2 regions of the Paenibacillus sp. FSL R5-0345 genome follow, and region 1 is predicted to be linked to the other one. Evidence: riboswitches for the same ligand, from Rfam matches in the RefSeq annotation. Region 1 holds a riboswitch; the other holds the start of a gene.
What was found. A riboswitch is a leader RNA that binds a small molecule or an ion and turns the genes downstream of it on or off. The one in region 1 is predicted to bind cyclic di-AMP.
Positions count from the first base shown of each region.

Region 2: linked by a shared signal. The riboswitch ahead of R50345_RS00190 (resuscitation-promoting factor) and the one ahead of R50345_RS02545 (hypothetical protein) in region 1 are both predicted to bind cyclic di-AMP.

Region 1 covers NZ_CP009281.1:557,877-561,213, reverse strand. Annotated here, with positions in the region: gene kdpA (potassium-transporting ATPase subunit KdpA) at 1-312, opposite strand, end outside; gene kdpF (K(+)-transporting ATPase subunit F) at 325-402, opposite strand; gene R50345_RS02550 (hypothetical protein) at 529-945, opposite strand; cyclic di-AMP (ydaO/yuaA leader) riboswitch at 1,136-1,326, opposite strand; cyclic di-AMP (ydaO/yuaA leader) riboswitch at 1,747-1,912, shown strand; gene R50345_RS02545 (hypothetical protein) at 2,045-2,536, shown strand; gene R50345_RS30060 (hypothetical protein) at 2,553-3,074, shown strand; gene R50345_RS02535 (hypothetical protein) at 3,114-3,337, shown strand, end outside.
Region 2 covers NZ_CP009281.1:41,531-44,867, forward strand. Annotated here, with positions in the region: gene R50345_RS00185 (TatD family hydrolase) at 1-534, shown strand, start outside; cyclic di-AMP (ydaO/yuaA leader) riboswitch at 732-961, shown strand; gene R50345_RS00190 (resuscitation-promoting factor) at 1,243-2,406, shown strand; gene rnmV (ribonuclease M5) at 2,584-3,135, shown strand; gene rsmA (16S rRNA (adenine(1518)-N(6)/adenine(1519)-N(6))-dimethyltransferase RsmA) at 3,132-3,337, shown strand, end outside.

The sequences.
Region 1 (3,337 bases):
GAACGAAAGCGTCTGTTCCATATCCGCAATTCCATTCGGATTTAGCGGTAAACCCCGCTGCAATCGAAGAAAGATATAGCTGAAAGTAACCAGTACGATATTCGTTAAAACAAAGCTGAGCGCATACTTTTTCCAGGACATACCTTCCCGTTTTTTCAGTCCGATCAGCTTATAAATCCCTTTTTCCACGCCTCCAAACCATCGATCCGTACGATTGGGTTCATTAGAAAATACATGATATAAATACGTGCCCATCGGCTTAACCAGCAAGATGAGAATGACGATTACAGCTACGATTTGCAAAATGCCCATGAATGCCCCTCCTTAAAATTTCTCCGGATGAATCAATGCGTAAACAAGATATAAAAACAGCAGTAGGGTAACAGCGATGACTAGAATCACAGCTTATCCCTCCCTGTATCCTCAACTACACCTGCGCACCAGCGCATAAATCCATAAAACAACCCGTAAATTACAGCTAACGAAGCCACCATATACAGATCCATCATATCTCCCGCACTCCTTCTTTTATCCTTGATGAGGTGATTTATCGATCAGAAAATCAGCATCTCCACTGTGGGAATAGATTACATAACTTGCACCAAGTCTTTTATAGACCAATCTAGGATTTATTGAGCTTGTGATCACAAAAATCGGCTGCGTCGTCCAGGTGCGGCACATCTGAATGTAGCGGCAGCATAACGTAAAGCTGCTCTCGAACAGATATACCCGGCCTACCGGGAACGGCGGGCGAAACCAAGTATTCTGATGGCGGGTATCTACTAGAACGACTTTCTCAATCCCCATCTCTTCAAGTAGGGACTTCTCAGGCAAGTTGTTGGTCAATCCCGCCATCTTAATGCCTCTAAATTTTAGAAGCTTAATAAAATGTTCTCCTGCCTTCGTTGGCGCACATACCAGTACATATTCATTCTGATCTGTCATCTCTTATTCTCCTCAAATGCTTTGCTTGTAAGATCAGAGCTTGATCACCCTGGTCTTGAAAGAAAAGCTACCGCTAATGATGAATATAACGACCTCTTCCTGAGGTTTTCCATAAATGCTTTGCTTAAAAAAGCACAGCAAAAAGCCACAAAGGATTCTCCTCTGTGGCTCGCTAGCGGTCACATTGCACTCATCCTCTCTCCATACGCTTACGAGGTTAGCTGTCGGATTCGGGCGGTGAGAGTCGCCCTACCTGTAGAGGATGCGAGCTCACTCGCATCCTCTACAGGATTCACCCCATAACCGGCTTCCGACTCTCACATCGTCTGCCGATTGTTGGTTCCCCCGCTTTCCTTACCGGAAATTAAGCGGATCAAATATTCGATTGTTGTTGAAACAGGAGTAATCATACCCTTATGCAGGAAGTATTGTAAAACGTGATTGATGCCAAAATAATGCAAATTAAAAACTATTTTCGCATTGGATAGCGCTTACTTGATATTCAATCTCTCTATATCTCTTGTTTACTCGAATTTGAATCAATTAGCGAAAAGCGGACGGACTCTGTGATTTTATTCACCACAGCTGGAGAAATCACCAAAAATCGCCTATATAGGAAAGGAAACGAGAAGTCGAGATTAAACGAGGAAGAAGCTCGATAACACGCAATAAATACCTATTTGGCAGGATTTTTCGTCGCAGTTGGTAGGATACGGTTCAAATTGCGCTCAAAAGAACACTTTCTGCTTTTACAGAAACACCTTGAAAAGAGTATGATTCGGATTGAATCTATTTCACGAAATACAATCAACGCTGAGTTCCTGTATTTGCAGGGAACGGGGGAACCATCGGGCCACATGGCCTACTTGGGGTGAATCCGAAGGAGACTGTTCAAGTCTCACATAGGTAGGGCGACTCTCACCGTCCGAATCCGACAGCTAACCTCGTAAGCGTAAAGAGAGAGACCCTTGATCCGCCACGCTTTGGCACAGGTGTGTATGCCTGTATTCCAAAACCGCAGCAGAGGTCCTCCTCTTGCTGCGGTTTTTGCGTTACCTGAACCTACCCGGGTAATAGCATGCTGGACGGGGTGAAAGGAATGAAACACTATTATTGGGGAATTCAGCAAGGGCTGCTTGAGCCGATAAGTCTAAATTATGTTTGCTTTGGAGCGTTATGGTTCGAAGAGGATCATCACAGAACTATTGTCGGCTATGCATTTGGTCAGAACCAAATTGAATCCTTGCGCCATTTCAGCAGCCCTTCTACTTGTGAGTACTGTATGGACCGAAGAATTATATACGAAATATATAAAAGTATCAGAGAAAAGCAGCAGCTGCAGGATTGGTCCGCACACCAATGTTTTCCGTGGCTCGCCCCCTTTAAGAAACCTTGGAAGGACGTTGCTATTGGTTGGTACGTAATGAGATCCCGCAGCACCTTCCCCTTACATTTATCCATTATACGTAAACAGAAATTCCGACTATGGCTGGAGCATGCCGCAGTCTGTGAGAACGAAGCTGAAATGCTCGCCTGTATAGAGAAGGCTAACCTTACTCACCATGTTGAGCTTAAGCTTTTGGAACCCTAGGGAGGAGAAACTTGTCATGGACCAGCGAAGACTATCTCGCATTGAAGTATTCGTCTTTGATTCACCTGAGCCTATTCACTATGGAATGGAGGCTGATCCAGGCAGCCGGTATGGCATCCTGAAACTTACCTGTAAAGGGGGTAGCAGCTGGGGGGCATGTCTTATCTCAGCCAATACTAAAACCTTCGACCTTATTAAATGGAGTTCTTTTCTCAGAATGATATACCACTGCCGGCTTGAGGAAGCGATAGATAAAGTACGTACCCATGGTTCAGAGTGGGATCAGACTCAGTTTGAGCTAGTGCAAGATGCTTTACAGGATTTAAAAGCCAAGCTGCAGGGTAAATCATTGGCAGATCATATCCAGCAAGGTCGTCTGTACAGAGCTGTTGCCGGTGGAAGAGATTCCAGAGGGGGGCGGCTATACTATAAACCATCTAAGTCCGTATCCAGTATTGCGCTTCAAAAGCATAGTTATCCAGAACCTGATACCGCCGAGCTTATCAACAAATCCATTTCTTACTTTTCTATATTATAGGTTCATCCCATAACCCATTCTGAAAGGATCGTGTTTATCATGCCTGACCCCTTACCTGCCGGATCGCCCCGTAGAACTATATTTGCAGAGTGTGTTCAAAAGAATACGAATGATATCTATGCGCTCAGTTCTATGTTGTTACAACAATCAGCAGAAGCCGAGAGAGTTACTATCCGAACTTTTAAAGAGCTTCATAAAATATTCCGTCAAAAAAGCTTCGACAGCCAGCTATTCTCTATCGAAGCTTACCGCTCTTGTATCCG
Region 2 (3,337 bases), 520 kb from region 1:
GCTTCTTTGTGCAGTCATAAAAAAGTGGTGGCTATTGGGGAAATTGGACTGGATTATTACTGGGATACCTCTCCCAAGGATGTGCAACATGAGGTTTTTCGCAAGCAAATCGGACTAGCCCGTGAACTAAAGATGCCGATTTGTATTCATGACCGTGATGCCCATGAAGATGTTGTACGGATTTTGCGGGAGGAAAAGGCAAATGAGGTTGGAGGCGTAATGCACTCATTCTCAGGAAGCTGGGAAACGGCAAAAATGTGCTTGAATCTTGGTTTTCATTTATCGTTTGGAGGACCCATTACGTTCAAAAATGCACGAGTGCCAAAAGAAGTGCTTGCGCAGACCCCGTTAGACCGATTATTGATCGAAACGGATGCTCCATATTTGACTCCTCATCCCTTCCGCGGGAAGCGAAATGAGAGTGCTCATGTGAAGTTGGTAGCAGAGGCGGCAGCTGAAATTAAAGGGCTAACATGGGAAGAATTGGCTAAAATAACGTATGCCAACGCACTGGAACGATTTGGGATTGAGTGAAAACGGGAGTAAAACAGGCGAAAAATAGAGAATGGCCGATATATTAAACTTTTTTAATATAAAAACGGCTGAATATTACAATATTTTAACCAAATTTTTGCTTAAACGTGGTTGAATCGTCCTTTACAACATGCATCAAAACAGGATATCATCTTTTCAGTGATGTGAGCTGTGTTATAGTGACAGCCACTGATTCATGGATCGTCTCGCTGAGTCTCCGTATGGAGAACGGGGGAACCAATATTGACCTGTCGCATGCCTGTATTTTGAATACGGCTTCGACGTGCCACAGGACAGTATTTGATTTCTTCACGTGGTCTTTGGGGTGAATTTAAGGGCAACCGCCATGAGCGGGTGACCTGAAATAGGGCGTCTCTCTTTCGTCCGAACCCGACAGCTAACCCCGTAAGCGCAAGTAAGAGAGGCAACCTCGTGCACAAGCATTCTCTATTCTGAATTTGGAGAAGCCACGAAAGAGTCCTCAATTGAACTCTTTTTAGGCTTTTTTATTTTTGAATAAATAGAATGTTGCCCACATACTGTTATATAACAGGGGTGGGAGTAGCTGTGCCGAGCAGGCGATCCATGAGCAGGAGACGCTAAGTTATTAAGTGCGTGTCCTGTGACAATCTCAAATAGTTTCGTCAAAGGAATTCAGTCCTCATGATATACAATTGACGACGGGGCTATGTAAGGAGGATGGAGAGAATGGGCGTATTCCAACCAGAAGTATCCCATGATTCGCAGTCATCCAGCAGGTCTTTCGCACTACGGTGGGAGCAAGTAAATACTCGCGTACTTTTACTTGCAGGCGTGATTTCAGTCGCTATCGCGCTACTTATTCTGCTGTACGTACACGGTCAAAGTAACAAACAATTATTTTTAGTAATAGACGGGCAGACACAGACGCTTGAAACGCGAGAAGCGCTTCTTGGTGATGTGCTGGAGAAAGAGCAAATTTCGCTGCAGCCGCATGATGAACTATCTTTAGGTCTGAGTGATGAAATAAAAGACGGTGACCGTGTCGTTATCAATCGTGCGCAGAAAATTAGCCTTATTGCGGACGGAGCAACAAAAACGTTATATACAACCGAGGATACAATCGGTAAAGCAATTGACAAAATGGGCATCACCCTAGAAGGTCATGATAAGATTTTCCCTTCGTTAGACACCGCCATTTCTGCCAATATGGAGATTAAGATTGTTCGCATCAACAAACAGACTGTACAGCGGACAACTAACTTACCCTTCAGAGTCATCAAGACAGCAGACCCCTCCCTTACTGTGGGAACAGTTAGAGTGGCACAGGCAGGCAAACCAGGCGTCATGATTCAGCATATTGAAAAGATCTACCAAGACGGAGAACTGGCCTCTATGCGCATGATTGGTAAGGAAGTACAAACGGTAACGAAAGATAAAGTTATTGCCGTTGGTACCAAACCACTTCCTAAGCCGGCTGTAGCTAAGACTACAACAACTTCCAAATCAAACACTACTTCCAAAACGGCTAAGGTTAGCGCCAAGACTAATAACGTCACAAGTAAGGCTGGCGTAGACTTTGAGTACAAGAAGATGATTAAGAACGTCTCCATGACAGCTTATTCATCAGAAGAGCCAGGTATAGGTACCAAAACTGCCTCCGGAACACGCGTAACGGAAGGTCGTACAATTGCAGTAGACCCGAATGTAATCCCTATTGGCTGGTGGGTATATATTGAGGGGCTTGGATTCCGCCGAGCTGAAGATACTGGCGGTGCCATTAAAGGCAATAAAGTAGATGTCTATTACGATTCACTGAGCCATGTGCGTAATTTCGGTCGTAAATCACGTACCGTTTATGTGATTGGACCTGTGAAGCCGGAGTTAAATTAGTTCGGAAGCTTTTGCAAATTATTCTTTGATAAGCTATAGTGATGATAACCGTTAAGGAACGCCAGATGATCATTTCGTTGATCGCAGAGCAACCGCTCATCACTTATAAATTCTTTAACCAAAAGAAGAGGAGCGAAACCTCTTCTTTTTTGCTTTTTTTGGAAGGAGTCAAGAGATATGATTAAGGAATTAATTGTCGTTGAAGGTAAGAGTGATACCGTCGCTGTTAAACGCGCTGTAGAAGCAGATACGATCGAAACAGGGGGCTCGGCGGTAGACCGGACCGTAATTGCGAAGATCGCGCTTGCTATGGAGCGTAGAGGGGTGATTATTCTTACAGATCCGGATCACGCGGGTGAACGAATTCGTAAGATTGTGTCCGCAAAGGTGCCGGGCTGCAAGCATGCTTTCATTCCGGAGAAGGACGCAACCCGTAAGGGAGATATCGGTGTGGAGAACGCCTCTCCAGAGGCGATTCGTCATGCGCTACGAAACGTACATACCTCTTTTGAAGGAGCACCTGCAATAATTGGAATTGACGATCTAATGGCCGCTGGAATGCTTGTACACCCTCGGGCAGCTGAAAGACGTATGGCACTTGGTAATTTGCTTGGAATCGGATATTGTAATGGCAAGCAGCTGTACAAGCGGCTGGCGATGTTTGGAATTACGCGGGAGGAATTTGCCGGAGCTCTCGCCCAAATTGATCAGGGGGGCATTACTTCATGAGTGGTAGAGAGGAAATTTCAACTCCAAAACGGACAAAAGAGATTATTCAACGTTATGGATTTAAGTTCAAGAAGAGCTTAGGACAGAATTTTTTGATTGATCAAAATATATTGGACAAGATTGTAGACGCTGCTGGGCTAGATAGCGACTCAGGGGCTCTAGAGATCGGTCCTGGGATTGGAGCACTGACGGAGCGTTTGGC